4 regions of the Paenibacillus sp. JZ16 genome follow, and region 4 is predicted to be linked to each of the others. Evidence: predicted binding sites of a transcription regulator. Region 4 holds the regulator's gene; each other region holds the start of a gene.

Region 1 (8,028 bases), 3.1 Mb from region 4:
TAAAGTATGAATAAAAAAGTAATGCTGGCCACAGCTGCATTGTTCTCCATGCTGCTGACGGCGGCTTGTTCCAATGATCAGGCTGATCCGCCTGCAGAGACTCCGCCGGCTGTTGTGGACAGTGGGGGGACAGATCAGACGGGGACGTCTGAAGAACAGCCGCCTGCAGAACCCCAAGGTGAGGACCAACCGGCCGACAACGCAGAGGTGAAGCCGATCGGCGAACCTGCCGCAGTGGGCGATACGGTGGATTATCACGGCACGGTCATTACGCTAAACGGCGTACGTGAATCCGAGGGTGATGAATATTTGAAGCCCCAGCCCGGCCATACGTTTAAGGTGGTTGACATTACCGTGAAGAACAATGGCCAGGAGCCGCTGGTCATCTCTTCCGCGCTGTCTTTTTCCCTGACGGATTCGAGCGATCTTAACTATACGGTTCCCATTACGGATGACGTGAAAATGCTGGACGGCACCGTTGCCCCAGGCGGCGAGCTGACAGGTGAAATACCGTACGAAGTGAAGCAGGGGGTTAAGGGACTGCAGCTGAGTTATGGCGATCCGATGAAAGAAGGAAGAGCCATTTGGGCAGTGGAATAAAAAAATAATATTGGTTTCGGATGTACGAATGATGAGAGGATTTTGCTTAGGCAAGGTCCTTTTTTCTATGTGATTGTGAAGATGCTGCTTTACATGCGGGAATGTTTTCAGTATGATTAAACCGTACAGTCGGTTTTATTGCTGTTAATGGTGTTCATCATCTTCACAGATTCATTTTTATTAAGAGAACCAGGTTTTGGTACGTGAATTCCGCACTATTATTTCCAAGCAAGGAGTGCTTACATCGATGTCTTCAGAAAAAGCGCAGCGAAAGCGCGACATGATTCTGGATAAAGCGAAGGAACTGTTCATCCAGCGCGGGTATGCGGCAACATCCATGGATGAACTGGTCAAGTATACGGGTGCCAGTAAGGGAAGCATCTACTATCACTTTGAGAGCAAGGAAGATTTGTTTGTCAAGCTGCTGGCGAAGCAGAATCAGGAATGGATGGAAGCCTGGAACGATCAAAAAGCCCGTTACGCCAGCTTCGAGGAGAAGCTGTACGGCATTGCCGATCATATGGTCGACGACTTCCAGAATCCGCTGACCAAGATTGCGGAGGAATTCTTTATCAATCAGCCGGAGAATAAGACGATTGTGGGCGAGATGCTGGCCATCCTGCAAGGTCCGCGCACGCTCTACCGCGAGATTTTCGCGGAAGGAGTAAGCGAAGGGCGAATACCGGCAGAGGATGTAGAGGAAATATCCATCATATTCGCATCGCTGCTTGATGGGATGTCGGTGTGGTACTTTGAACGGACCCAGGAGGAATCAAGGCAGCTGTATCGCAAGGGAGTCACTTACTTTTTAAACGGTGTGTTATCGAGCCGAGGATCGTAGTGAACCGGAGGATTTATCGGAAACGCTTCTTCTCGATTTGCAAGCGGGGCGGGCGTTTCCGCATAAATATATTTAAACCGAATAGTCGGTTTAAACTAGGGGGATAAAACATGAGGCATTTGTTTGGCAACCGCGCGTTCGTGCTGCTGATGGTTTCGGATTTCATGCAAAATATCGGGATCTGGATCCGCAACATGGCATTGTTGTTCTTCATTATGGAGAAGAGCAACCATGATCCGGTCGCCGTATCGCTGCTTACCGTAATTGAATACGCTCCGATCTTTGTGATCTCCATGATTGGCGGCGTGCTGGCGGACCGTTGGCGTCCCAAGCGAACGATGATCTGGGGGGACATTCTCAGCTTTTTATCCATATTGCTTATCCTGTTCGTTGTGTATGCGGGATATTGGCAGGCCGTGTTTGCGGTGACCCTGGTCTCGGCTGTTGTATCTCAATTCTCGCAGCCTTCGTCCATGAAGCTCATCAAGCGCTGCTTGCCGGATGAGCATGTGCCCGCGGCCACAGCTTTGTCCCAGACCTCGATGTCGCTGTTTATCATTTTGGGACCGATGGTCGGTACGACGATTTATCAAGCTTTTGGATTGCAGGCGTCTTTAATCAGCTTGTTGGTTCTATTCGGCGCTTCGGCGATCGTGCTAATGTGTCTTCCTTCCAGTGTGGATGAACCCTCTAACAATTCGGAATCGACCGGTTCTTTTATGAAGGACATGAAGGCGGGCTTCACTTATATCGGGTCCAGCCGGCTGTTGAAGGTGCTGCTGGTGGTCTATGTTTTATTGGCGCTCGGCAGCGGACTTGTTCAGCCGCTTGATATCTTTGTCATCACGGAGCGTTTACAACTGGCAATGTCCAGCGTTCAGTGGTTCACCGCGCTAGAGGGCCTAGGCATGTTAATTGGCGGCGTGCTGGCTGCTGTCATTGCGGGGAGAGTGAAAGGCAACTACTTGTTGTTCGCCGGGCTTGCCTTCCTTGGCCTCTCGACCTTTGTCGAGGTGCTGTCCCAGTGGCCGATCCTGACCGGCACGATGCGCTTCGCAACCGGGGTGCTGATGGCGATGGCGCAGACGGTTCTGATGGCCGTGATGATGCAGCAGGTGGAAGAGAAATTCATCGGTCGGCTGAATGGCGTGATGACGCCGATGTTTACCGGCATGCTGCTCATCGGCTCCGGGTTTACGGGATGGTATATGTCGGTAACCTCCATTGTGGTCGTGTATTTTACGGCAGGCGCGCTCTTCCTGCTGTCGTCCTTGATTAGCATGAAGCTTCCGATCTCGAACGTTCCGGCTCAGGAAAAGGAAACGCCTGTTAGAGTAGAGACTGCCGCCGAGGCATAGGATAGTGGTTAGAACTTGTTGCTGGTAAATTGGCATAGGCTGCTGGTTTAGAACGTGTTGCTTGTAAACTGGCATAAGTTAGCTGGTTTAGAACAAGAGGGCTGGTAAAAGCACCAACCAAGCGGTGTAGGGATTATCTCCGGGCACCGCATTTTTTTATATGTACCGCTGGCTCAGATCGAGCGAATGATCGATCTCAAACGTGATCAAGGGCAGCCAGGATTCTAGGATGTCCGATCCTGACGCACAAGGTCGTGATATAATTCACGTTCTTGCTTTGGCGGCTGCGGTACAATATGGGTAACTGTAACAGAAACATCAGAAGCTGCATTCGAGAGATTTTCAGGACGGAATGCGGGAGAAATGGGGGAACGGCCATGGCCTATTACAAACCGGATCGCATTGCGGAGATCACCGTGGAGAACGGGGTGAAAAAAGCACATAACTCCGTCATGAACGTAATGATATTAGGATTTTTGGCGGGGGCTTTTATCGCGCTCGGCTTTTTGCTGGATATTCGCGTGATTGCCGGGGCGTCTGAGGCTTGGGGAGGCATTGCCGGTTTTATAGGCGCGGCGATATTCCCTGTCGGACTGATCCTTGTATTGCTCGCAGGCGGAGAGCTGCTGACGGGCAACATGATGGCCGTGTCCCTGGCCAGATTCAAGAAGCGGATTTCCACGAAGGAGATGATACGGAATTTAGCTCTCGTCACGGTAAGCAATATGGCGGGGGCGTTGTTCGTCGCTTACTTCTTCGGTCATGTGACCGGTCTGACAGGCAGCGGAGTTTATCTGGAGAAGCTGGTGGATATGGCGGGACACAAGCTGGACGACAGCTTCCTGCAGGCTTTCTTGTCGGGCATCGGCTGCAACTGGCTCGTAGCGCTCGCCGTGTGGCTGTCCTACGGATCGGACCAGATGAGTGGCAAAATTCTCGGGATCTGGTTTCCGACGATGGCGTTTGTAGCCATCGGCTTTCAGCACGTGGTGGCCAACATGTTCCTCATTCCGGCCGCGATATTTGAAGGGTATTACAGCTGGGGTGAGTATTTCATAAATTTCATTCCGGTATGGCTTGGCAATTTCGTCGGAGGCGCGCTGTTTGTGGGAGCTGCCTACGGGACCGTATATTTGAAGAAGAATGATAAGGTTGAGGTCATTCCACGCGGCGAACAAGAAGCTGCGCTGCCTTCCGCTCCGGCTACCGGCACTGCTCAACAGGTTCATTCTGCGTAGAATGTTTCTTAATACCGTAAGTCTGGCAATCGTCAGGCAGTGGAAAATAGCTGCGATCGACCGCTCCCTAAGGGATAGGGTCGGATGATCGCAGCTTTTTTGTCGTTGTTGGCGGAGCGGACTCTTTGCATAAGTCGCAAAAGGAACAAGCCCGCTATTTTTTTAAATGGTAAGGCACAGTCGTAATAATCACATCTTTCCGATACAGCAAATGTGCACGGATGAGCAAGCTGGATTGATTGTGCAGGAAGTTATGCCAGCCCTTATTGGGGATGAACTGCGGGATGACCATGGTAACCTGGTAGTCGGATTCGCTTGCCTTTCGCTGTACGGTATCGATAATGCCATACAAAACAAATTCGCCATGCCGGTCTCGGGGGAGGAGACATGGGCATGGCGAATTTTTGGGAGTGGTCCATGATTTGGCAAGGAAGAGAAAGGGTCTGGGTTCCTCTTCGTTGCTCTTGATAGGAATATACCCGGAAGGAAGTAGAGTGAATCACCGATGCAGAAAAAAATGTAAGACTTTACTGGAACCCTGATTTTCTTTTAAGATAAAGGGATATGATTCAGCGTGTACAAGGGGGAATAGACGAAATGACTCAAGCGATGATTCATCAGGAAAACGGCGTGTTTCCGGCGGTCTGTCCGTTGGATTGTCCCGATACTTGCGGCCTGCTGCTGCATAAAGAGAACGGAAAAATCGTGAAGGTTACCGGTAATCCGGATCATCCGATTACGCAGGGAGCCATCTGCAATAAAGTCCGTAATATGACACATCGAGTGTATCATCCGGAGCGCGTGCTATATCCGCTGCGGAGGGTAGGGCCCAAAGGTCAGGGCGCTTTCGAGCGAATCAGCTGGGATGAAGCGGTTCAGGAGATTGCCGAACGCTACGAGAAGCTGATCGAGGAGCATGGCTCTGAGAGCATTCTGCCTTACAGCTTCTACGGCAACATGGGGATATTAAGTGTAGACGGCATGGATCGGAGGTTCTTCAACAGGCTGGGCGCCAGCCGGCTGAAGCAGTCGATCTGTAATTCGGCAGGCAATGAGGGCTGGAAATCCGTTATGGGGTTTAATGGAGGCACCGTCCCGGAGGATACCGTTCATGCCGATGTCATCATCGTCTGGGGCGGCAACATCGTCAGCACCAATATGCATCAGGTGGTGTTGGCAGAGAAAGCGCGCAAGGCCGGTGCCAAGGTCGTTGTCATCGACGTGCATAAGAACCAGACGGGGCAATGGGCCGATTGGTTCATTCCGCTGTTTCCGGGCACGGATGCGGCACTGGCCGTCGGCCTCATGCACATCTTGTTCCGTGACGGCATGGTGAACGAGGAATTCCTGCGGCAGTATACGATCGGTCATGAAGCCTTGCGTGAGCATGTGAAAGACTATACACCGGAGCATGTATCCTCCATTACCGGAATTCCAGTTGAGGATATCGAGAAGCTGGCCGAGCTGTACGGCCGGGCAGATACTTCTTACATTCATATCGGTAACGGTCTTCAGCATCATGACAATGGGGGCTTGACGGTGCGCAGCATTGCGGCGCTTCCGGCCTTAACCGGACAATGGCTGAAGCGGGGCGGAGGGGCCGCCAAGTCGAACGGCGGTTACAACAGCATGGACAGCGATGCGCTCGAACGTCCCGATCTCCGTCCGAATCCGGATGCGCGGACGATTAACATGAACCGGATCGGCGAGGCGCTTGCCATGACCGAACAGCCGATTAAGTCGGTCTTTGTCTATTGCAGCAATCCGCTGGTTGTCGCTCCCGACTCCGAGCGGGTAAGGGAAGGGTTTGCACGGGAGGATCTGTTTACGGTTGTGCATGACCTGTTTATGACGGATACGGCCAAGTATGCAGATATCGTGCTCCCGGCAACCTCCTCGTTCGAGAATACCGACCTGTTCGCTTCCTACTGGCATCAGTACATCCAGCTGCAGGAGCCGGTCATCCCGGCGCTTGGGGAGAGCAAGAGCAATGTAGAGCTGTTCTCCATGCTGGGGCGGGCTATGGGGTTCACTGACCCGGCCTTCCATGAGACGGAAGAGGAGATGATGGCAAGAGCGCTCGACTTCCCGGGTAATCCTTATCTGAACGGCGTCACGCTGGACAAGCTAAAGGAACACCGCTATGTGAAGCTTGATATGACGCCGCTTGAAACATATCTGGATCGTTTGCCGACGCCTTCGGGCCGGATCGAGCTTTACTCCGCACAGTTGGAGGAAGCAGGTCTTCCGCCTCTTCCGACCTACGTGCCGCTCAAGGAAGGTTATGACGGCGTAAGGCGCGGCCGCGGGCACAAATACCCGCTCATGTTCATTTCGCCGCCGAACCACAACTTCCTGAATTCGACCTTTGCGAATGTGGAGAAGCATCAGAAGCTGGAGAAGGAGCCTGCCCTGCAGATCCATCCGGAGGATGCAGAGGAACGCGGTCTAGAGGACGGAGACATGGTTACGGTATACAACGACCGCGGAACCTATGAAGTTCGGGCCAAGGTAACGGATAAAATGCTGCCGGGCACCGTTGTCAGCCAAGGCCTGTGGTGGGAAGGCGGGGGCCGTAAGCAGCGCGCCAATGCCCTTACACCCGACAGGCTGTCGGATATGGGTGAAGGGGCTACCTTCTTCTCAACGGTGGTCGAGGTCAGGACTAAAATAACCGGTGCATAAAGATGAATACATTGACTGTCTTGTTGGTCTATATGACCTCAAGGCAGTCTTTTTTTGGGATAAGAAAGTATAAACATCCGAGGCTTAGCATCCCCTTATCTCGCAAGAGAAACTTCCGTTAAATGCGTCTGTCTACTGAGTAAGTACGTCGATAGACGTTTTTTTGTTGGCTGGAAAGGGTGAAACATTCCGGTAGAAGTATAAAAAATCGGGGTTTTATTATATAGATTCAAAATATTTCCATAGGTAGAATGATACTAAGTCAATTGCAAGCGGTTTCGAAAATGGTAAACATTCAGAGACCCGGCGTGCTTTTACATCATTTCGTAACGGGAGGATAAATATGCCGCAAGCTACTGCAGAACAGCAACCATCACCCATTGCCCGGCAGCCAAAAGTCCATAGTAAAAGTTTTCTTAGGCGATTCATGAAGCAATGGGATGTTCAGCTTATGGTGATACCCGGCGTCATTCTAGTTTTCATTTTTGCCTATCTGCCTATGTACGGCGTAATAACCGGATTTATGGATTATAACCTGTTCACCGGCTCAAGAATTTGGGATAACCCGTGGGTTGGTTTTAAACATTTTGAAGCTTTTTTTGCCGCCCCCGAGTTTGAAAGAATTTTGCGCAACACGATTGTGATCAGTCTATTGAAATTCTTTATCGGATTTCCAGCACCGATCGTACTGGCACTTTTATTGAATGAAGTTCGCCATATGTTATTCAAAAGAGTCATCCAGACGATTACATACCTGCCCCATTTCCTATCATGGGTTATTGTGGCAGGATTCACCACCGCCTTGCTATCAACGGAGAACGGAAGCATCAACATTCTGCTGGAGAGCATAGGGGCCATTGATGAACCGATCAATTTCCTTTCGTTAAAGGAGTATTTTTGGTCGATCCTGATTTCGGCCAACGTATGGAAGGAGATCGGATTTAACTCGATTGTATTCCTGGCTGCGATTGCGAGTATTGATCCTGCTCTCTATGAGGCTGCCGACATCGACGGTGCAAGCAAGTCCAAGCAAATCTACCTGATTACGCTTCCTTCGATTATGCCGGTCATCATTATCTTTATGATTCTTGCGATCGGCAACTTGCTCAATGCAGGCTTTGAGGACATCCTGCTCCTGGCATCCAATCCGGTGCTGCGGCCGGTATCCGATGTTATTGATACGTATGTCTATCGAGTAGGCCTAGGGTCACACCGTTATTCTTATGCGGTTGCTATCGGGTTGTTCAAGGCGATTATCAGTGTTGGACTGCTTACGATCGCGAACTATCTGGCTCGAAGATCTGGT
Region 2 (8,028 bases), 170 kb from region 4:
ATCGTGAGCACCGATTGCGTTGGCATGGCATCACGGTATGCCTTTTGCTTGCGAATCATGCTCATGAAGGCCTCGACCAGCTCAACAGCGATGCTATCCACGCGATCATCATTATTGCCATAGCAAGGGAACTCGCCCTCGATTTCAAAATCCACCGCAATCCCTTGCTCGTTGCGTACCGGCTTCACCTTCGCATATTTAATCGCGCTCAGTGAATCCGCTGCTACGGACAGGCCTGCAATGCCGCATGCCATCGTGCGCAGGATATCCCGGTCGTGAAGCGCCATCTCGATCCGTTCATAGCTGTATTTGTCATGCATGTAATGGATCACATTGAGCGTATTCATGTAGAGCTTCGCAAGCCATTCCATCATCGCCTTGAACCGCTTCATGACCTCATCATAACTCAGAACTTCCGCGGTGATGGCCGGATATTCCGGTCCAACCTGGGCGCCGGATTTCTCATCTCTACCGCCGTTAATCGCATAGAGCAGCGCTTTGGCGAGGTTTGCTCTGGCTCCGAAGAACTGCATCTGCTTTCCGATGCGCATTGCGGATACGCAGCAGGCGATGCCGTAATCGTCTCCGTAGATCGGGCGCATAAGATCATCGTTCTCGTATTGAATCGAGCTGGTTTCGATCGAAACTTTCGAACAATATTTTTTGAAGGCTTCCGGCAGCTTCTCCGACCATAGCACCGTCAAGTTCGGTTCCGGAGCAGGCCCCAAATTGTACAGGGTGTGCAGGAAACGGAAGCTGTTCTTGGTCACTCTCGTCTCACCGTTTACCGACATGCCCCCAATGGATTCCGTCACCCACGTCGGATCCCCGCTGAACAGCTCGTTATAATCCGGCGTACGCAGGAATTTCACAATCCGAAGTTTCATTACGAAATGGTCGACCAGTTCCTGGGCTGTTTCTTCCGTCAGCTTGTCTTCAGCCAGATCCCGTTGAATATAAATATCAAGGAAAGAAGATACCCGGCCAAGCGACATCGCAGCGCCATTCTGCTCCTTGATAGCGGCCAAGTAACCGAAATACAGCCACTGGAATGCTTCCTTCGCCGTATTCGCAGGTTTGGAGATGTCATAACCATGCATAGCCGCCATTTCCTTCAGTTCCTTGAGCGCCCGCATTTGTTCAGACAATTCTTCCCGCAAACGGATGACCGGCTCATCCATCGCATCCACTTCAAGCTCGGCGAGTTCTCTCAATTTGTCCTGGATCAGCGCGTCCACGCCGTATAACGATACTCTGCGATAGTCACCGATGATACGTCCACGGCCGTACGCATCGGGAAGACCCGTAATAATCCCGGCCTTGCGCGCTGCTCTCATCTCAGGAGTATAGGCATCAAACACACCTTGGTTATGCGTTTTGCGTATGCCGTTAAAGATGTCCACAACCGCCTGCGGCATTTCAAAGCCGTATGCGTTGCACGCATCAATCATCATCCGGATTCCGCCGAAAGGCTGGATGGAGCGTTTGAACGGCTCGTCGGTCTGAACGCCGACAATCTGTTCCTTATCCTTATCCAAATAGCCGGGTTGATGGGAGGTGATGGTTGATGGTGTATGGACATCCACATCCAGAACCCCGCCATTCTCCCTTTCCTTCTTGGTTAAATCCGATACGATATCCCACAGCGCTTTGGTGTTATCCGTGGGTCCAGCCAAAAATTCATCAGAGCCATAATAGGGAGTAATGTTCTCAGCAATAAAATCATTAACGTCAATCCGCTTGGTCCATTTACCTGATTTAAAACCTTTCCAGCCTGCTTCTTTTTCAATCACCGACATATTGAATCCCTCCTAGATTTGCTGGGGCTTGCAAGGACAGGCGGGGCCACACCTTGATCTATCCCAGATCTTTAATGTGATTATTTTCACGATCAATGGTGCCACTACCCCGCCTTGTGCCTTCAAGCTTCTATATCAAAGATCTGAGATTCAGCTTCCTTCTACATCTTTATTGTAGTCCTGTTGATCTCCTGCATCTGTGATAATAATCACAAACTTATCTTTTCCCGTGACTTTTATCACTCTGAGTCTAGTTTTGCATGCCTTACCTCAAAATCTTCATGGATCTTCACGATCAGCGTTTAGAGTCTATCCTGTCTAGAACCGGCCGTAAAATGCGTTGCGGTAAACTTCTGCGAGCTCCGTTACCAGCGGCAGCTTCGGATTGCTCGTTGTACACTGGTCTTCAAAAGCCCGGTCCGCCAAATGCTCAACATTTTTCTCGAAATCTTTAGGGTCGATGCCAAGCTGCTGGAACGATTCCTCGATCCCGAGCTTGCTGTTCAGCTCCCGGATTGCGCCAATCAGACTATTCACGCCCTCTTCCGTCGTTCTTGCCGGCAGTCCGAGAATCCGCGCGATTTCAGCATATCTCTCATCAGCCACAAAGTGGGTGTATTTAGGCCATGCAGCGAATTTCGTTGGCTTCTTCGCGTTGTAACGGATGACGTGAGGCATCAGGATCGCATTGGTGCGTCCGTGTGCCGTATGATACTGTCCGCCCCACTTATGCGCAAGACTGTGGTTGATGCCAAGGAACGCATTCGCAAAAGCCATGCCGGCAAGCGTCGAAGCATTATGCATTTTTTCGCGGGCAAGTTTGTCGCCGGTAAGCGCCGACTGCTCAAGATACTGGAACACCAGCTGTATGGCCTTGATGGCAAGCCCATCCGTATAATCGCTGGCCATCACCGATACGTAGGCTTCAATTGCATGTGTCAGAACGTCCATGCCGGTATCGGCTACCGCCGTTTTAGGCAGCGTGTAAACGAATTCCGGATCGATAATCGCCACATCCGGTGTCAGCTCATAATCAGCCAGCGGGTACTTGGTATTCCCCAGCCCTTTGTCCGTGATCACGGCAAACGAAGTTACTTCCGAGCCCGTTCCCGACGTTGTTGGAATGGCAACGAACTTCGCTTTCCGTCCTAGCTTCGGATATTTATAGACCCGCTTGCGGATATCCATGAATTTTTGCTTCAGATTGTTAAAATCCGTATCCGGATATTCATAGAACAGCCACATGGCTTTCGCTGCATCCATTGGCGATCCGCCGCCGAGGGCGATGATGCAGTCCGGCTGGAATCTTGCAAGCATTTCCGTTCCGCGTTCTACGGTCGTTGTCGAAGGATCCGGCTCAACCTCCGAGAAGACTTCGATGGCTACCGGCACTCTGCGCTGACGCAGATAGTGCTCTACCCGCTCCACATAACCCAGCTTCACCATCATGGGGTCGGTAACGATAGCGACACGGGTGATTTCCGGCATTTTCGCAAGATACTGCGTCGAACCTTTTTCAAAGTAAATTTTGTCCGGCACTTTAAACCACTGCATATTCACGGTTCTGCGGTTCACCCTTTTCACGTTGATTAAATTGACAGCCGTCACGTTCGACGAAGTGGAATTACGTCCATACGAACCGCAGCCCAGCGTCAGCGATGGCAGATTCGTGTTGTAGATATCGCCGATACCGCCTTGCGAAGATGGCTGATTCACCAGGATACGGCAGGTTTTCATCCGATCCGAGAATTTCATGATGATGTCCTCATTGTGCGAATGGATTACCGACGAGTGGCCCATGCCGCCAAAAGCAACCATCTCTTCAGCGCGCGTGATGCCCTCTTCCGCATCTTTCACTTTATAGCAGGCCAGCACCGGGCTAAGCTTCTCGGCAGACAACGGGTAGGCAGGTCCGACTCCCTCCAGCTCGGCGACCAGGATCTTGGTGCTTTCAGGTACCTCGAATCCGCAAGCCTCGGCTATCTTAGCTGCCGGCTGTCCGACGATAGTAGGATTTACCGCACATTTATCCGATACCATCGCATGCGCAGTCAGTTTCGCCAGCTCTTCCTTGTTGACAAAATAACAGCCGCTGGCAATCATTTTTTTCTTCACTGTATGATATATAGGCTCCTCGATAATGACAGCCTGCTCGGAAGCGCAGATCATGCCGTTATCAAAGGTTTTGGACAAAATCAAATCGTTCACTGCCTGATCCAAATCCGCGCTCTTCTCAATAAAGCAAGGCACGTTTCCTGGTCCAACGCCCAGGGCAGGCTTGCCGCAGCTGTATGCCGCTTTGACCATCGCCGAACCGCCTGTAGCCAGAATGCAGGCAACGTCAGGATGATTCATCAGCGCATTGGTTTTATCCATGGAAGGAGCTTCGATCCACTGGATGCAATCGGCAGGAGCACCTTGCTTCACGGCAGCATCCCGCAGTATCCGTGCGGCTTCCTTGCTGCAGGCCTGCGCGGATGGATGGAATCCGAAGATGATCGGGTTTCTTGTTTTAATGGAGATCAGTGCCTTGAATATCGTCGTGGAGGTCGGATTGGTTACCGGTGTTATCCCCATGATAATCCCGATCGGTTCTGCTATTTTTTGAAAGCTGTCATAGGCGTTGTCTTCAATGATACCCACGGTTTTGTCGTATTTAATGCTGTTGTGGATATACTCTGTGGCAAACAGGTTTTTGATGATCTTGTCTTCGTACACGCCGCGTCCGGTTTCCTCAACCGCCATTTTCGCCAGCTGCATGTGCTTCTCAAGACCTGCCATGGCCATGGCCTGTACAATCCCGTCGACTTGCTCCTGATTCAATTCCATAAACTTTTCTTTGGCCCGATTCGCCTTGTCAATCAGCCCCTGAATGTACTCCGACGCTGTTTGTCCTTTTACTTCCACCGTTCCTTTGCTCACAGCCATATCTCTCATCCTCCCATGATTCATGTTTCTTTCTACGCTTTGATCGTAACACAGCTGTTTTTAATTTCATGTGAATTATTTCACAATATAAGTATTTATCTTTTCTGTGTGATTTACACCTGTCTCCCCCTCCTTTCAAGTGAAAGAGGTCACAAAGTTTGAAAATTCGCCACGATTTCCCTCTTATTCCCCTCCAAAAGTGAATGTTTTCACGTTATAATGTATTTAAAGATTAAACAGATCAAATTTTAGGATGTTAGGGGATACCAACATGAATACTGTAGACCATGTAATGGAAATCGAAAACTTAGGGAACACGCAGTGCTTCTCGGAGCAAAACCGCAACCGTCTGCTGGTCAGCATGAAGGAAAGGGTACTCCCTGAAGGATCCCATTTGTTCTGGGAAGGCGATTTCGCCGACAAGCTGTACTACGTTAAACAAGGAAGAATCAAATTAACCAAATCGACCGATGAAGGCAAAGAACTGATTCTATATATGTACCATCCGGGAGACATGGTCGGGCAAGCCGATCCATTCTTCAGCAACAATCACAGTTTCTCGGCAGAGGTGCTTGAGGATAGTGTTGTCGGTGTCATCGAGCACAAGGATCTGGAGCTGCTGATCTGTCAGCACTGCGACTTCGCCATTGATTTTATGAAGTGGATGGGCATTCACCACCGCATCACCCAGACCAAATTTCGGGATCTCATGATGTACGGCAAGCCCGGCGCTTTAACATCGACACTCATCCGGCTGAGCAACACCTACGGGCAGCATCAAGCGGATGATACTATTCTCATCAACAAGAAGATTACCCACACCGATCTATCGAACATGATTGGCGCAACCCGCGAAAGCGTGAACCGGATGCTGAGTGACCTGCGCAAAAAAGATGCTATCGAATATGCCGGCGGGATGATTGTCATTAAAGATCTTCCGATGCTGCAGGAAATCTGCCATTGCGAGTTGTGTCCGAACGAAATCTGCCGGATTTAATCGGCCTCCCTTCAGTGCATAATATACAGTCATCTGCTTACAATAACCTTGTCTTTCCAAACCAAAATAAAGGGAGTGCTCAGCATGCGTGAAGGTTTGATTCCTGCTGTTCTTGGAACTGTGGTTTCTGCTTCGGGTGCCGCTCTGCTTGGCAGCAAGTATAAACTTGCCGCAACCGGTATTCTCGGCTTCGGACTGGCTCATATTGTGCTTGGTGCGATTGACCTGGTGGAACATCGGTAAGGATTGGAAGACAAGATTCATATAGCTGTCCTGTTCAGTCATTGAACTGAAGGGACGGCTTTTTATGTATGTGCCCGACGGGATCCCTCTTTTTTGTTAGGAGACGTTCCGTGCAGATCCCTCACTTTAATTAGACAAATGAAAGAAGCGGTCAACCGTTTGGTCGACCGCTTCTTTTCGGCTGTATATCAAGTGAGTAAACCCACTTTATGAGCAGCCCCTTTTCTATGATGCCTACTATGCAACCTTCTTTTGCTTGCTCCCTTTTCCCGACGAGATAAACCAATACGCCATCCCCACAAACAATCCGCCGCCAAGAATGTTCCCCAGCGTGACCGGCACCATGTTGCTGATCCATCCGCCGATGGAAATGGTCTCGGGATGCCCCGGCAAAATCGTCGCGAGCGTCAGAAGTGTCATATTGGCTACGCTATGCTCGTACCCTGTCGCAATGAAGGCAAACAGACACCACCATATTAAGATCAGCTTGGTCGTTTCTCCTTTGGCCCGAATCCCCATCCACAAGGCCAGACAGACAAGCCAGTTACACAAGATGCCTCGGAAGAACAGCTCCATAAACGGATCATTCATTTTCTTGGCGGCAGCCGTGAAGATGAGATGGTCCGGCGGCAGGCCTTTGAACAGGCCGGAAGCATACACCAGATAGCTGAGCAGAATCGCTCCGGCCAGATTGCCGATAAACACGAGCACCCAGTTCTTCAGCGTATCCCCCATTGTCGTTCGACCGGATAATGTGCTTATCGTAAAAAACATATGATTCCCGGTAAACAGCTCTGATCCTGCGAACACCACCAACGTGAGCGCGATCCCGAATGCCGCTCCCATGACGAGGGATTGGAAGGGCGAACCGGCAGCCGCGAGCGGCGCCCCCAACTTAAAGATCAATACAATTCCAATGCCGACATACGCGCCGGCCAGCATAGCCGATACCATATAGCGCAGCAGATTATGATTCATCTGCTCCTTTTTCCCGACGGCGGCATTAACAACGGCTTCCACATCCGTTTTAAACATGGGATACCACCCCTTGATTTCGTCTGTTTAATATGCGAGATCTGGCCTTAAACAGCCACCTCAACCTTCCCGTCCACGGCGCGAATCGGGTATACACGAACCTGGCCTTGATCCGGAGCCTGTACGAGCCCGGTTGAAAGCTCGATCTTCCAATCGTATAACGGATCGTAGATGTAGTGCCCGGATACGATGGCTTCCGAGAGTGGCCCTCCTTTGGGATGCGGGCTTTGATTGTCCAGCGCAAACCATTGATGATCCGAAGTCCGGAAGACGGCAATCTCCCGGTCTCCGAGATGGACCACCCTTCCGAGCTGTGACAGAAAATCATTTTCATTTCCTACCGTAATAAATCTTTCGGTTTCCATAACATGCAGCCTCCACTTCTCTTGTCTATTCCGATCCATACTGCAATAAACTCTATATGCTCAGGCGGCAAGAGGAAAGCAGGTTCCTCCCTCCTTCTATTTGCTGATCACTGGTCTTGCATCCTCGAATAGCGTATAACGCAGCTTCTCGTCGTTCAGCACTTTCTTCCAAGGATCCTCAACTTGCTGCAGGGCAAGCTCGATTCTCTCCACCAGTTCCTTACGCTGCTTCGGATCGTCCAGGATAACGGCTCGGATTTGTTCCAGTCCCAAACGCTCTACCCACTCCGAGGTTCTCTCCAGGTACTTACCGGTTTCACGGTAATACTGCATCAGGGCTCCGCAGATTTCGACCAGCTCTTCATCCGTTTTCACTTTGCAGAACGAATCCGCCAGACGTGCCTTCGTGCCGCCGTTGCCTCCAACGAATATTTCCCATCCACCGTCATTGCCGACGATTCCGATATCTTTCGTGCACGACTCGGCACAGTTTCGCGGACATCCGTTGACCGCCATTTTAAATTTCGCCGGGAAATCCAGTCTTTCGAATTTCTCCTCGAGGAATGCCCCCATGCCCATCGAATCCTGCGTACCGAAACGGCAGAACTGGGATCCTACACAGGTCTTCACGGTCCGCAGCGATTTGGCATAGGCATAACCC
Region 3 (8,028 bases), 2.4 Mb from region 4:
CCTGCTGTCCTCGGCATGAAAAATGACGTAATGTAAGGCATCATAGTCGGGATGCAGCGGGCAGAGTTGGCAGCCATGTCCGCAATTTCATGCTCCGGCACACCAAGATGGTACAGCCACTCCATCGTAATTTCCTCGCCTGTACATTCTCTCATCGGCTTTTTGACGTAATCGCCCGGAACATCGGTGAATAATCCGTACACCCAAACGACAAGCTGATCCTTCGGCTGCTCTTTGAAATGCGGTTGCCGATTCAGAGTATAACTCATGAGCCACTTGGAATCCTTTACGGACACGATGCCGCCGGTAACGACCTTTCCGCTGAACGGGTCGCGTTTACAGATTTTTTCGATATATGGCGGGATTCTGTCATCAAGTGTCGTAACGGTTGCCGATTCCCAGTTCGTCGCTTCCGTATTCGTGCAGAATTTATCGGGGCGTCCAAAGGATGGATCCTGCTTAGCAATATTTCTCCAGAGCTCCCAGCAGCCGCCTGTGGAACGATTAAATTCAGCCGCGCGATGATGGTCGCCCAAAGCAGAATTTTCCGTGCAGCTGCCATTTGTCACAAACACCAAATCATCTTCCGTCAAGTCGATATATTCCTCTTTGCCGGCACGGCGACATACCATTTGCTTGGCAACCTTCTTATTGCCCTGGATATCAAATACTACATTCGTAACTGTCATATCATATTGGAAATGAACGCCATGCGACTGCAAATATTTCATCATCGGCAGGATCAATGATTCATACTGATTATACTTCGTGAATTTTAACGCCGAAAAATCAGGCAGTCCGCCAATATGGTGAATGAATCTTTGGATGTAAAGCTTCATCTCCAAGGCGCTATGCCAATCTTCAAAGGCAAACATCGTTCTCCAGTAAAGCCAGAAATTTGAGGCAAAGAAATCCTCCGTGAATACATCGGTAATTTTCTTATCATACAAATCTTCGTTTCGAGTAAAGAACAACTTCACGATTTCCAGCGAAGCTTTTTCGCTCAGAGCAAATTTCCCATCAGTATGCGCATCCTCGCCCCGGTTAACCGTGGCTCTCATTAGAGAGAAGTTCGGATCTTTCTTGTTCAGCCAGTAAAACTCATCCAAAACCGATACGCCTTCAATTTCAAGAGACGGAATGGAACGGAACAAATCCCATAAGCATTCAAAATGATCTTCCATTTCTCGCCCACCGCGAATAATAAAACCTTTATCGCTGTCATGAATTCCGTCGCAGGCACCTCCGGGAAGACTAAGCTCCTCCAGAATGTGGACCCGCTCTCCCTTCATTTGGCCGTCGCGCACGAGGAAGCACGCAGCTGCCAGAGAGCCTAAACCGGCTCCAACCAGATATGCAGACTTTTTGTCGACATCGACCGGTTTTTCCGGGCGAGCAAACGCTTCATAATTTCCATTGCTATAATACATTCCAGTCACCTCCGAATTGATTCTAGCAACTACATCATAAAAATATATTCGGAGGTCTCCCATAGACAATGTCCGCCTAATGTCGAAACTTTCGACACAAGGCTAATATTGTCTAATGAGAGTGGTGCAATTTAAACTTTTCCAGCGCGAAAAAGATATCGCCTTGAATCAAAATGCTCAGCCGGTCCACAATCGCAGAGGGCTCTTCTTTCATCCCTTTCGCAATCCAATCCAGCATCAGCCCTACAAACGCATATTTATAAAAGTCAGCGATAAACGACTTATCCTCATCCCTGATCGACATCGTAACGGCCTTTTCCTCAATAACCCCTATCAAAAGATGATACGTTACGTTAAATAGGTACCTTTCCAGCTGCTCTCGTTTAATAGAATGATAGACGCTCGTCACAAACGCCTTGTTTTTTAGCACATACTCAAATATTTGCAATAGGCCCTGCTGCCACGTGTCATACGTTTTCTTGCCATCCAGCGCTATGGTAGCCTCGCTTGTGCAAATCCACTCCACAAGATCATAAATATCCCTGAAATGATAATAAAACGTCTGCCGATTCACTTCACAGTCCTCGACAACATCAATGACGGTAATCTTATCAAGCGTTTTTTTCTCAAGCATTTTTTTTAGCGATAGGGCAAGCGCTTTTTTTGTTGTTTGTGCCATAAAACTCCTCCAATCCAGAGCGTAATCATTCACAAAGGCCATTAGTCAGACGATACACCTTCATTATAAAGGAACTCAACGCGAAAAAGCGGTGACCCTATGAAGGCAAATAGATTGGAAATGCGCAGAAGTCGAGAAAATCGCAACCCGATGGCATCGTTGTAAATAAAAATTAAGTTTATATTGTGAAATAATTCACCACTTAATTAACAGCCCTATATTAAAATGAAGTGGACCTAACGAGGCTGACGGAGGGAGGTAACCGGGGAAGATCTGAGATTCGAAGAATAAAGGCCACACTCGCACACCCTATTGTTTCTCGTTTTTCTACGGTAAACCTCCTTTTTCGTTTGGCTCTTTATGGTCAACTAAATAGATGTAGAGAAAGTGGAGGGTTACACAGTGAAAAAGAAGGTTGCAGCAACGCTTATACTCATTCTCTCTTTCATGCTCGCCATCGCGGGATGCGGCGGCGGGACCCAGGATCAGAGTCAAGACAACGCAAAAAAAGAAGAAGCCCCAGATACGGCCGTTTCGGGTGCGTCCCAAACCGGGTATACGCCAATCGATCAGCTCAAAGAAAAGTATGATATCATCATCGTCGGTGCAGGCGGAGCCGGTATGTCTGCTGCCCTTGAGGCAAAAGAAAAAGGCATGAACCCGGTCATTTTTGAAAAAATGCCGATTGCCGGCGGGAATACCATAAAATCATCCTCGGGCATGAATGCTTCCGAAACCAAGTTCCAACAAGAACAGGGCATTAAGGACAGCAACGATTTATTTTATGAAGAGACTTTAAAGGGCGGTCATGAAACCAACGACAAAGACATGCTTCGTTTCTTCGTTGACCATTCGGCAAGCGCGATCGATTGGCTGGATTCCATCGGGATTCGGTTGAACAATATCACCATTACGGGCGGCATGAACGAAAAGCGCACGCACCGTCCTGAGGACGGCTCGGCGGTAGGACAATACCTTGTCAACGGTCTGGTGAAAAATGTACAAGAACAAGAAATTCCGCTATTCGTCAACGCCAAGGTAACGGATATTACGGAAAAAGAGGGCAAAGCAAACGGCGTCAAAGTCATCTTCAACGGGAAAGACGAGAAATCTATTGCAGCGGATGCCGTCGTTGTGACAACCGGCGGTTTCGGAGCCAACATGGACATGATCTCCGAAGTTCGGTCCGATCTGAAAAGTTACGTGACCACCAATCAAGAAGGCAGCACCGGTGACGGCATTACCATGATTGAAAAACTCGGCGGCACTACGGTCGATATGGATCAAATCCAGGTTCACCCTACGGTTCAGCAGGAGAAATCTTATCTTATCGGGGAAGCCGTTCGGGGAGAAGGGGCCATCCTCGTTTCCAGCCAAGGCAAACGTTTCACAAACGAGCTGGATACTCGGGATAACGTCACCGCCGCCATCAATAAGCTTCCTGAAAAATCGGCTTATCTTGTGTTCGATTCCGGGGTAAAATCCCGGGTTAAAGCGATTCAGCAATATGAAAAAATGGGCTTTGTCATTCAGGGCGATTCGATCGAGGCTTTGGCCAATGAAATGGGCGTTCCAGCTGATCAGCTTCAAGCCACACTGGATACATGGAACAGCGCGGTGAAGAACAATAAAGATACCGAGTTCAACAGAACGACAGGCATGGATAACGAATTATCTGGGGCTCCATACCATGCCATCCAAATTGCCCCCGGTATTCACTACACCATGGGCGGCGTAAAAATCAACACGAACACGGAAGTTTTGGATAAAGACGGCAAGCCTATTCCAGGACTGTTCGCAGCCGGCGAACTAACCGGCGGTTTGCACGGTCAAAACCGGATCGGCGGCAACTCCGTTGCCGAGATCATTATTTTCGGCCGCCAAGCCGGCATCAAATCGGCTGAATTTGTAGGAGCGCAGTAAGCAGTCTACATCCCTTTATACGGCAAAACAACACACGCTTGGTTGCCCTAATCCTCCGATAGCGATCATTTTTAAAAATCATATTTACATTTCTATAAAAATAGATATAATGAAACACATGGATACCTTACAAACCATCAAAGCACTATCAAACGAGTCCCGGTTTAAAATCCTGGAGTGGCTGAAGCATCCGGAGGAACATTTTGATCCGCAGGATCACATGCCTTCCAAATGTGATTTTCATGGCGGTATCTGCGTGGGCTCCATTTCAGAAAAAACAGGACTCGCTCAGTCGGTCGTTTCTGGCTACCTGGTAAAATTGCAAAAGGCCGGTTTACTGGAATCCCATCGAGCGGGCCAGTGGACATATTATAGACGCAATGAGGAGGGCATTAAGCGTTTTATCGAACAACTCAAGGAAGAGCTTTAGGCTTAAAAAGCAAATTCAGATTGAAGATTAAGCTTAAAAGCTCTTTCTTTTTATCATATATATCTATTTTTATGAAAATGCAGAAAAGTATATTAAATATATTGGAGGATTCCATACATGAGCAATCAAAATCAAAGTGTCCGATCTACAGCATCCCTATTCGAGCCATATACCATCGGTAACCTTACTCTTCCATCCCGCGTGGTGATGGCCCCTATGACGCGCGGGTTCTCTCCGAACGGCGTTCCAGGCCCGGATGTGGCCGCTTACTACCGTCGGCGTGCGGAGAATGGCGTCGGATTGATCATTACCGAGGGAACACTGATAAATCACCCGGCTGCAACCGATAACCCCAATATACCTAACTTCCATGGTGAAGCCGCATTGAACGGCTGGGCCGAGGTGGTCCGTCAGGTCCACGAAGCCGGCGGTAAGATCATGCCGCAAATTTGGCACATCGGCATGACTAGACCAATAGGTGCCGAGCCTAACCCAGAAGCACTTCCGATCGGACCATCCGGACTTGACCTGGACGGCAACGTCGTCACGAAACCCATGACCAAGGATGAAATCGAGCAGGTTATTCAAGCTTATGCCGATGCAGCCGCGAATGCCAAACGCCTTGGCTTTGACGGCGTAGAAATCCATGGTGCCCACGGATACCTGATCGACCAATTCCTCTGGGAGAGAACGAACCAGCGTACCGATGAATACGGAGGTGACATGCTGAAGCGTGCCCGCTTTGCGGTCGAAGTGGTCAAAGCCGTACGTGAGGCGGTGGGTCCAGACTTCCCAGTTGCCATCCGCCTATCCCAATGGAAGACAACCCAATATGAGGCCAAGCTGGCGGATACGCCTGAAAAGCTGGGTCAGTTGTTAACCGCGCTGTCTGACGCCGGGGTCGATATATTCCACTGCTCGACCCGTCGCTTCTGGGAGCCTGAATTCGAAGGTTCTGACCTGAACTTTGCTGGATGGGCCAAGAAACTGACAGGAAAAACAGTCATCACCGTCGGTTCCGTCGGTCTCGATGAAGTATTCACCAGCCTCTTCACCCAAGGTAAGGGTGCCGGCCAAAGAGACCTCGAAGAGCTCCTGAATCGTCTTGAGGAAAATGAATTTGACCTGGTTGCCGTCGGCCGTGCCCTGTTGGCTGATCCGCAATGGGCCGCTAAGGTTCGAGACGGACGTTTCGACGAGCTGGCACCATTCAAGCCGGATTCCTTGCAAACTCTGGTTTAATGCGATTTCAGCTCCCCAGCCCCCTTGGGACCTGAGAGCCGCATTAGATCTTTAAATACAAAACCGGAAGCAGATCGCTTCCGGTTTTTTGCCGTATGTTGTTCCCTGCTATTCGTCCAGCAAAGCGGCTTGACGCTTGTAATGATCCTCGATTACCATGCAAGCCATCGCTTCGATCACCGGTACGACGCGGGGACAGATGCATGGATCGTGCCTGCCGATCGTCGCAATTTCCCGTTCATTGCCGTCTACATCGACAGTCTGTTGAGGGGTAGAAATGGATGAAGTCGGCTTTACGACGACTCGGAACACGATATCCGCCCCGGTGCTGATACCACCGATGATTCCGCCGGCATGGTTCGTCCGGAACCCTCCCGCGTCCATCTGATCGTTGTGTTCGCTTCCCCGCATAGTGGCCGCTTGAAAGCCTGCCCCGAATTCAATGCCCTTAATCGCGCCGACGGACAACATAGCCTTCGCTAACTCAGCGTCAAGCTTGTCGAATACGGGTTCCCCCAGTCCCGCGGCAATGCCGCTAATTCGGCATTCGACAATCCCCCGCAGCTGTCCCCCTCTTCGGCCAGTCGTTCTATCCTCTCAATCATGCGAACGGCTGCTTCCGGATCACACGCACGAACCGCATTCCGTTCGATAGCATCGGCGTCAAATTGCTCGCATCGGATGCCTCCGATCTCGGTCGTATACGCCAGGATGGAGACACCCCGACGTTCCAGAAGCTTCCGCGCCACGGCTCCAGCAGCCACTCGCGCAGCCGTCTCCCTTCCCGAAGCTCTTCCGCTTCCTCGATAGTCGCGAATCTTGTATTTTTTTTCATATGTGAAATCCGCATGCCCGGGCCGGTAGGTCGATTTGATTGTATCGTAAGCCGACGGGCGCATGTCGGTGTTGTTAAGCATGATGCACAGTGGCGTCCCCGTCGTTCTTCCCTCGAAAAGTCCAGATAAAATGCGGATCTTATCGTATTCCTTGCGGGGAGTCGTAACAGAGGATTGCCCCGGCCTTCTGCGATCCATCTGAATCTGAATGTAAGCCTCGTCCAGCTCAACGCCCGGTGTGACACCTTCTAAAATGACGCCCACCGCTTCTCCGTGTGATTCCCCGAACGTAGTCATTTTTAACCGCTCTCCAAACGTACTTCCTGCCATGTTCATACCTCCCGTAAACATTTCGATTCCTTATCCTTCAGTTTAGAGGTATATTTGAAATAAATGAAATCGTAATAATCAACAGTTGCCATAGAGAGGATTGATAACAAATGATCGCCAACACGGAATGGTATCGAGTGTTCCTGCATGCTGCAGAGACTTCCAATCTCACGAAAGCTGCGCATAACCTCCATATGACACAGCCCTCTGTGAGTTATGCCATCAAGCAGTTGGAAGAAGCCCTCGGCGTGGGGCTATTCGACCGGTTATCCAAGGGCGTCCGCTTAACAACAGAAGGAGAGGCCTTGTATCAGCATGTAAGGCAAGCATTCGACGAACTCGATTCAGCCGAGCGGCGATTGAAGAAGCTAAAGCAGTTTAGCGAAGGCAGGCTGAGGATTGGCGCGAACGGGGCTATCGTCAAGGACTTTCTCCTCTCCTTGCTCGACCGATTCCATGCTCGCTATCCCGACATCCGCATTCAGCTGTCACAGGAGCGAACAAGCAGCATCGTGGAGCGCTTAAAGAAAGGATCGTTGGATCTCGGCTTTGTTCACCTTCCCGTATCGGACGAGGAAATCCATATCATCGACTCCCGTACCTCGCCTTATTGCGCCGTGGTCGGAACGGCCTTCGCAGATTGGGCGCGCAGGCCTCTACGGACGGAAGAATTGACGGAGCTCCCCCTCTTGATGCTGTCCCCCGGCAGCTCGACGCGGTCCTTCATCGAAGGGTGGTTCCGATCGCAAGGGGTGGAAGTGGCAGCCGACTTCGAGTTGAACAGCCTGGACATGTTAGCAGAATTTGCCGAGCGCGGTTATGGAACAGCCTTCTTGCCACGGGCCTTTGTCTCGTCTCAGATCTCGGACGGTTCCTTGCTGGAGCTTCGAACAGACACTCCGTTACCGGATCGATATATTGGCGTCGCCGTTCGGAAGCAGCAGTCGCCCTCGCTGGCGGCAGGGGCATTTTTGGAGATGCTGCAGCAGAATTGATGATCTTCCCGTCGAAAGAAAATTAGCATCATCAACCTTATGAATACATGATCTTGTCTACAGCAGTCCACCTTTATGATCCTTTTCGATGACCTCTTACTAAGCGGTTATTTCAAGACGAGACCGAAATGCTAATGGACCCGCCTCCCATACACCCAAAATC
Region 4 (8,028 bases):
GGGGCAAACCATACCGGCATCCGATGTATTGGTGTCCATCCTGCCCCTGGCAGACAACAAAAAGATGCGGGCGATGATTTACAATGCGCTTGGATGCATCGAGGTGTTGAATGGACAGCAAGGGAAGGCCGAGGAGCATTTCGCACTGGCGATTCACAGCGACCCGACGCTTCCTGACCCCATTATCAATTTGGAGGTCTGCAAGCAGAATCGAGGGGAACTCCAGTACGGCAGCCAATTGATCTCTTTGCTGTAAAAATCAAGCCAAAACAAGAAGCGATGTCAGAGCTCATCCTTGAGACTTTGGTATCGCTTTTTGCCGTATGGAGCTAACGGAGGAGAGCGGGGATTTTGTACCCGGAATGTTCAAAACCCGCAACTTCTGGTATGCTGTTAATTAGTCTGGAGGAAAGGGATTTTATCGAAATGAAATTTGCCGTATTGGATTTTGAAACCACGGGCAACCAGTCAGCAGATGAGATCATTCAGGTTGGACTGGCCATCATCGAAGAGGATCGAAGCATCTCCCGCGTATACGGCACCTATGTCAATCCCGGGATTCCGATCCCTCCTTTTATTACCGGTTTGACCGGCATTTCCGACAGTGATGTAGCGGATGCTCCGTCATTGGAAGAAATGATGATGGGACTCGTGCCCATGCTCGACGATGTTGTATTGGTTGGGCACAATGTCGCTTTTGATTTTAACTTTTTGCAAAATGCACTCGATCGCTGCGGCTATTTACCGTTCAGCGGCCGAATTCTAGATACGATGCACTTCTTAAAAATATGTTTTCCCTCGCTTCCTTCTTATCAGCTTGGGATGGTGTCCTCTCATTTCGGCCTGGAGCATGACCGTCCGCATCAGGCGGACAGCGATGCACTTGCCACAGCCTATGCGCTGCTGAAATGCCTGGAGGAGATCGATGAGCTTCCTCTGCTTACCGTGCAGCGGTTAAGCGACCTGTTTGCCGACGAGGACAGCGACTTGGCCTGGTTCTTTGACGGCATCCGTGCCGACAGGGAGCTCCAGGCAGTACAAGCCGGAGACACCCATACGTACTATCGTCAATTTGCCCTGGCCGTTGACGATTGGAACGATATAACGCCTGCCAGGGATGAGACGGAGCCTAATCCCTTGGCTGATGTAAGCTTTGAGCAATACATGAATGATGTCCGTGAACGTCTAAAGGAAACGCTGCCTCATTACGAGAGCAGGGATGCCCAGGACATGATGTTTCAGGAAGTGATGCAGGCACTCGATAACAATAAACATTTATTGATCGAAGCCGGCACGGGAACAGGCAAATCCCTCGGGTATTTGCTGCCGGCGATTTATCAAAGCGTGAAGCAGGAACAGAAGGTTATGGTGAGCACGCATACGATCAACCTTCAAGAACAGCTGCGTGACCGGGATATTCCCCTGCTCACCCAGGTTGTTCCTTTTCCTTTTAAAGCGGCTATTTTCAAGGGAAGAGGCCATTATTTGTGTTTGAGAAAATTTGAACATAAAATAAATAGAAGAGATTTTCATTCCCCGAAGGAAGATGTGATCACCGCAGCGCAAATGCTGGTTTGGTTGACCCAGACGGAGAACGGGGATGATGAGGAGCTGAACCTTGGCGGCCGTGGAGGGGATTTCTGGGAGACCATCTCCAGCGATTCGGATTCCTGCCTGGGCCGTGCCTGCCCATGGTTCCGCAAATGCTATTATCACAGGGCCAAACATGAAGCGGGCATCGCGGATGTTGTCATTACGAACCATTCGAAGCTGTTCACCGACGTGAAAGCGAATCACCAGCTGCTTCCGAGTTATGAGCGTCTCGTCATCGATGAAGCGCATCATCTGGAGGACGTCGCGGGCAAGCACCTTGGCTTGCAGATGAAATATTTTTCGGTTGTCCATACGTTGACCCGTATGTACAAAGACAGCCGAAGCGGTCAGCTTCCGGCTCTTCGCCAGCTGCTGCAAGCGTCGTCCCATGAGAAGGCTGTCGAGTGGTCTTCCATCATCGACCGGATTTATCCGGATCTGATCACCGTCAAAGAGAATTGGGACCGGCTCAGCGACCAATTGTTCGGACTTCTTCCGGAGCGCGGAGACGCGACTCCGGGGGATGCCGGTCAATTCTCGCTTCGCTTATCGCCGCTGAAGAAGCCGAAGGATTGGAATTCGCTGGCCGAGCTGGAGCATCAAATCCATCTGACGCTGGGTGATGTCGTTCGCAAGGGTGACAAGCTGATTGCCGAAATGAAGGAAGATCTGGACGACTACAGCGCGGACAGTCTGTTAACAGACCTATCGGGTCTGTTTAAGGACCTGGCGGCACACCGCGAGGACCTGAGGACCTTCATGTCCCTGAACGATGAGGGCACGGTTTACTGGATGGAGGCGAACGGCAACTTCCGCGGCAAATCGCTGCAGCTTTATGCGGTGCCTGTCGACGTCAGCACCCACTTAAAGGAATTGTTTTTTGACAAAAAACAAAGCGTGATCCTGACATCGGCGACCTTGTCGGTGGACAAATCGTTTCAGTTCATGATCGAGAACTTGGGTCTTCAGGAAGCGGCAGATAACGGCAACCTGAACACGGTCCTGCTGCCGTCCCCGTTTAATTACAGGGAGCAGGCTCTCCTTGTTGTGCCGCGCGATTTTCCGAGCGTGAAGGGCTCGGTCGGGGATGCACTCTTTGTGAATACACTTGTGCAATCATTGGCTGATACGGCCATCGCAACGCACGGTCGCATGCTTGTCCTGTTCACCTCGTACCGCATGCTGCGTCAGGTGCATGAGCCCTTGAAGGAGGCGCTGGGATCCAGCGATATTACGGTACTGGGACAAGGGATGGACGGAACCAGCCGTACCAAGTTAATCCGGAGATTCCAGGATAGCAGCGCTTCGGTTCTGCTGGGCACCAGCTCCTTCTGGGAAGGAGTAGATATACCCGGTGAGGCGCTCACCTGCCTTGCCATCGTCCGGCTGCCGTTCCAGCCGCCGAATCACCCTCTGGTCGAAGCCAAGAGCGAGCTTCTGCAGCAGCAGAAGAAGAACCCGTTCATGAAGCTTTCGGTTCCGCAAGCGGTCATTCGCTTCAAACAGGGATTTGGCCGACTGGTACGGACCGCGCAGGATAAGGGGATTGTCATCGTTTACGATACTCGGGTCATTGAATCCTATTACGGGAAGTATTTCTTATATTCCTTGCCTGGACCGAAGATGGAGCACATGCCGACAGAGGGGATCGTTCCCCGAATTTCGAAATGGCTGCAGGAAGAGGCAGGCATAGGGAACCAAGCTGAATAAAGTGAAACCATGAACGAGCACAAACAAATGTAGTTATTAACCTATTATTAGGGGGAGCATGCATGAAATCGGAAAAAATTTCGGAAGCCGTGGTCCGCAGATTACCTGTATACTTGCGCTATTTGAATGAGCTTCAGAAAAGGGAGGTCTCCACGGTTTCCTCCCAGGAACTGGGGCAGAAACTGGACCTCAATCCTGCTCAAATTCGTAAGGACCTAGCGTATTTCGGTGATTTTGGACGGAAAGGGATCGGATATGACGTATCTTATCTGATCGAGAAAATTCGCCAGATTCTAAAGCTGGACCAGAAGATCAATGTCGCATTGATTGGGGCCGGTAATCTTGGACATGCATTATCGAATTACAATGCATTTCTGAAGGACAATATGAAGATTGTGGCGGTTTTCGATTCGTATTCTCCCAAAGTTGGTATGAAAATTAACAATTTGGTCGTACAGCCGATGGAGGAACTGGAGAAGACGGTTCATGAGTACGGCATTCGTATCGGGATTATCACCGTTCCGGATTTTGAGGCGCAGAATGTAGCGAATCAACTAATCGCGGCAGGCATCGAGGCTATCCTGAATTTTGCGCCGACCATCCTGAAAGCTCCACCCCATATCCGGATCCATACGGCAGATTTTACTACGGATTTGCAGAGTTTGGCCTATTATTTGGATAACGGCAAGGAGGATGCAGCACATGACGACAACGAAGTGGATGGTTAAAAACGGAACGTTTGCGGTACTAGAGGAAGGCAGATCCGTGTTACACGGATATATGGTCGTGGAGAACGACCGGATCACTTACCTGGGTGAAGAAGAGCCGACTGTCCAAGAGGGAACAGAAATCATCGACGGAACCCATCTGTTTTTCCTGCCTGGATTGGTGAATACGCACGGACATGCGGCCATGTCGCTTCTTCGCGGGTATGGCGACGATCTGGCACTGCAAGTATGGCTTCAGGAAAAAATGTGGCCGATGGAAGCCAAATTCACGGCCGACGATGTATACTGGGGAACCTCGCTCTCCGTGCTGGAGATGATTAAAGGCGGAACCACGACATTTGTGGATATGTATGATCATATGGATCAGGTTGCAAAGGTAGTGGAGGACTCAGGCATGCGCGGCGTTCTGACGCGCGGTGTCATCGGATTATGTCCGCCTGAGGTGCAGCAGCAGAAGCTGGAAGAGGCGGTTGCATTCGCGAAAGACTGGCATGGTCAGGCTGACGGTAGAATTACGACGATGATCTCACCGCATGCACCCTATACGTGCCCGCCGGATTTCATCGAAAAATTCGTGCAAGCGTCACATGATTTGAATCTGCCTTTGCATACGCATATGTCCGAAACGGAAACGGAAGTAGCTCAGAACGTAAATGACTACGGACTTCGCCCTGTTGCCCATCTAGAGAAGCTTGGCATGTTCTCCCGTCCAACGCTGCTTGCGCATGCCGTCCATCTGACCGATGAAGAAATCGAAATTCTGGCCAAACATCAAGTTATGGTTTCGCATAATCCAGGCAGCAATTTGAAGCTTGCCAGCGGCATCGCTCGCGTGCCTGCACTGCTGAAAGCCGGGGTCACCGTGTCTTTGGGTACCGATGGACCTGCCAGCAATAATAATCTGGATATGTTTGAAGAGATGCGGCTGGCCGCACTGATCCATAAAGGAGTAAGCGGGGATCCAACCGCAATTCCAGCATCCGAAGCGCTTCGGATGGGTACAGAATATGGAGCCAAGTCAGCCTTCCTTACGGATATTGGTACGCTTGCGGTAGGCATGAAGGCAGATATGATCGCACTGAACACGGATCAGGCGCACTTCCTTCCGAAGACGGATTACATTTCTCATGCTATCTACTCCGCCAGTGCGAAGGATGTAGAGCATGTATGGGTTGACGGCAAGCAGGTAGTGAAGAATGGCGCGAGTCTCACTCTCGATGAGGAACGTATCCGCCGGGAAGCGCAGCGTGCCTTTGAGCGTCTTACAACCCTCTAGGGAATAATCAAGGGGAGCGAGGAAGACGGATTTGAAGAAAAAAACGAAGTGGATATTGCTGAGTGTATCCGGCGTGCTGCTGTTACTGCTTGGTTTACAGCTCTATTATTCATATGTGATGAAAGATGCTTGGAATGAAGAAAGAATGGCAATTGCTGCCGCCAAACAGCATGGCCAATTGGTTACGTCCGGGAAGACCTATAAATCGGTGTGGGGCGAGGACAATAACTATTGGGTGATAAGCGGGAAGGATCAGGACAATCAAGATCGTATGGTATGGGTGAAATTTACGGATGACAACGTACCTGTTGAAGGTGCCGACGCTGTCCAATCCGTTTTGTTGAATACGGGGTTGTCAGAAGACCAGATGCGGGAGCAGATTTATAACGAATTGCCTGGCGCAGAAATTAAGCGGCTGCTGCCTGGAATGTATGAGGGCGAGTATGCCTGGCAGCTGCAGTATGAACACAACGGTCAGCGCGGTTATCGGTTTTATCGTTTTCAAGACGGTAACACCATCGGTAATGACATTATTCTTCCAAATCAATAAATAAGAAGTAGAGAGGGGCCCTTTAATATTCGCGGGTTCCTCTCTTATTTTCTCTATAATTGTAAGCGTATTCAGAAATAATATGGAAAAACTGTTCTAAATATTTTCACAGACATGCATGAAAAAGTATATAAGATGTGATATACTCATACTTGTACAAAATGAGCATATAAACTACATGCATCCCTATATATCGTTGTTATATGTATTATTGTATTGCAACATGATAGACAAAATTTCATACAGAAATGAAGGAGGAACTTCATGAAACTACGCATTGTACCTATCGTGCTGACTGTCGTGATCTCAGCATCGGTTCTCTTTGGCGGATGGTTTCTGTATCGGCAGATGGCTTTGCAAAATCCGCTGGCCAATGTTGTGTCACAATATGACGGCGTGAAGGATTCACATATAGATATTAAACAGAATACCGTTACTTTGAATCTTGATTTGGCTCCGGATACAAATTTGCAAGGCTTGGTCCAGCATATTAAGAAGGAAGGCAAGTCTGTGATTGGCAATCGGGAATTGAAAATCCAGGTGGAGGATCATTCCTCGGAAGCACTGGATCAATGGTGGGAGAAGGCGATGCTGTCAGTCGCTGAAGCGATGGATAATAAGCAGTATACCGATATTCAATCATCGCTCGAGCAGCTTGCTGCCCAGTCTCCGAATCTGAAAGCAAAAGCAACGATTGATGACACCAACGTCTATGTCAGCTTGTCAGACGGCAAGTCTGGTAAATTTATAATCTTGCCGCGTCAGTCTGGCAACATGGAGGTGTGGAATCATGCCTAAATTAGCTAAAGAAATCATGTTAGGCTTTATTCCGGTTTTGCTGGTATTCCTTGTGTTTGTCGGCGTGAACATCGTGCCCCTGCTCATCGCTGCAGCACTTGTAGGCGGCTTGTTGTTTATCGCGAAGATGAAGGGCGGCATCGCAGTAGGCGCAGCGAATGAGCGGAAGCGGAAAAAGAGCGGACCTGCCAAGCTGACGTTCGAAGAAATCGGCGGGCAGGATAATGCGAAGCAAGAGCTGCGTGAAGCACTGGATTTTCTGATTCGTCATGAAGACATTAAGAAATTCGGGATTCGTCCATTGAAGGGCATTCTTCTCACCGGGCCTCCGGGAACAGGGAAAACGTTGATGGCTAAAGCCGCTGCCCATTACACCGATTCGATCTTTGTCGCTGCATCCGGCAGTGAATTTGTTGAGATGTATGTCGGTGTTGGTGCAGGGCGCATCCGGGATTTGTTCAAGGATGCCCGTAACCGTGCGGCAAAGGAAAACAAGCAAAACGCCATTATCTTCATCGATGAGATCGATGTCATTGGCGGTAAACGCGAAGGCGGCCAGCAGCGCGAGTACGACCAGACGCTGAATCAGCTGCTAACCGAGATGGATGGCATCTATTCGCAGGATACTCCTCGTATTCTGGTAATTGCCGCGACAAACCGGAAAGAAATGCTGGATAGCGCACTGCTGCGTCCAGGGCGTTTCGACCGTCACATTCAGGTCGATCTGCCGGATAAGAAGGGACGCACTCATATTTTGAATCTGCATGCGGGCAATAAGCCGCTGCATGAAGATGTCGACTTGGAGAAAATCGCCGAAGAAGCATACGGCTTCTCGGGCGCACAACTCGAGAGCGTCATGAATGAAGCGGCCATTTACACGATGCGCGAGAATGAACAGTTTATCCATCAGCGTCATTTGTCCATGGCGATTGACAAGGTAATGATGGGTGAGCGTTCCGACCGTGAATCGAATTTGGAAGAGAAGAAGCGCGTTGCCATACATGAATTGGGACATGCTATTATGGCAGAGCTTGTGCGTCCCGGCAGTGTGAAGCAAGTTGCACTCAGCCCGCGTGGTAAAGCGCTAGGTTATGTTCGTCATAATCCGCAGGAGGAACAATATCTATACACGAAAACCTTCCTGGAAGAGCAAATTATGATTGCGCTTGGCGGTGCGGCCGCCGAAGAGATCTTTTACGGAGGCCGAAGCACAGGCTCAAGCAATGACTTTGAGCAATCGCTGAACATCGTGGAGACGATGATGAAGTCAGGTTTGACGTCGCTGGGCATTGTTAACATGAACATGGTAACAACTGAAGAGTTAATGAAAGAGAATAATGTGATTTTGGAAGAGTTAATGAACCGCACCAAGA

What was found. The regulator Rex, encoded in region 4, represses fermentation and respiration genes when NADH is low (regulators of the CRP and FNR family bind a similar motif). The targets are predictions, from matches to a motif close to TTGTGAAATATTTCACAA.
Region 1: BJP58_RS17775 (formate/nitrite transporter family protein) is a predicted target of Rex. The motif match lies at 3,052-3,069, and genes of this name have one in related genera.
Region 2: adhE (bifunctional acetaldehyde-CoA/alcohol dehydrogenase) is a predicted target of Rex. The motif match lies at 4,796-4,813, and genes of this name have one in related genera.
Region 3: BJP58_RS21035 (flavocytochrome c) is a predicted target of Rex. The motif match lies at 2,293-2,310, and genes of this name have one in related genera.

The regions. Positions count from the first base shown of each region.
Region 1 is NZ_CP017659.1:3,888,968-3,896,995, reverse strand. It holds gene BJP58_RS17790 (DUF4352 domain-containing protein) at 7-600, shown strand; gene BJP58_RS17785 (TetR/AcrR family transcriptional regulator) at 848-1,441, shown strand; gene BJP58_RS17780 (MFS transporter) at 1,552-2,799, shown strand; gene BJP58_RS17775 (formate/nitrite transporter family protein) at 3,177-4,037, shown strand; partial or broken gene BJP58_RS17770 (amino acid permease) at 4,192-4,377, opposite strand; gene BJP58_RS17765 (molybdopterin-containing oxidoreductase family protein) at 4,635-6,722, shown strand; gene BJP58_RS17760 (ABC transporter permease) at 7,066-8,028, shown strand, end outside.
Region 2 is NZ_CP017659.1:6,854,989-6,863,016, reverse strand. It holds gene pflB (formate C-acetyltransferase) at 1-1,799, opposite strand, end outside; gene adhE (bifunctional acetaldehyde-CoA/alcohol dehydrogenase) at 2,118-4,727, opposite strand; gene BJP58_RS30645 (Crp/Fnr family transcriptional regulator) at 4,999-5,724, shown strand; gene BJP58_RS30640 (asparagine synthase) at 5,809-5,967, shown strand; gene BJP58_RS30635 (formate/nitrite transporter family protein) at 6,205-7,002, opposite strand; gene nirD (nitrite reductase small subunit NirD) at 7,050-7,367, opposite strand; gene nirB (nitrite reductase large subunit NirB) at 7,464-8,028, opposite strand, start outside.
Region 3 is NZ_CP017659.1:4,606,309-4,614,336, reverse strand. It holds gene BJP58_RS21045 (oleate hydratase) at 1-1,430, opposite strand, end outside; gene BJP58_RS21040 (TetR-like C-terminal domain-containing protein) at 1,543-2,109, opposite strand; gene BJP58_RS21035 (flavocytochrome c) at 2,512-4,032, shown strand; gene BJP58_RS21030 (ArsR/SmtB family transcription factor) at 4,151-4,462, shown strand; gene BJP58_RS21025 (NADH:flavin oxidoreductase) at 4,580-5,704, shown strand; partial or broken gene aroC (chorismate synthase) at 5,813-6,870, opposite strand; gene BJP58_RS21015 (LysR family transcriptional regulator) at 6,981-7,865, shown strand.
Region 4 is NZ_CP017659.1:7,022,276-7,030,303, forward strand. It holds gene BJP58_RS31530 (hypothetical protein) at 1-256, shown strand, start outside; gene dinG (ATP-dependent DNA helicase DinG) at 427-3,303, shown strand; gene BJP58_RS31540 (redox-sensing transcriptional repressor Rex) at 3,366-4,031, shown strand; gene BJP58_RS31545 (amidohydrolase) at 4,006-5,307, shown strand; gene BJP58_RS31550 (cell wall elongation regulator TseB-like domain-containing protein) at 5,339-5,857, shown strand; gene BJP58_RS31555 (hypothetical protein) at 6,122-6,655, shown strand; gene BJP58_RS31560 (AAA family ATPase) at 6,648-8,028, shown strand, end outside.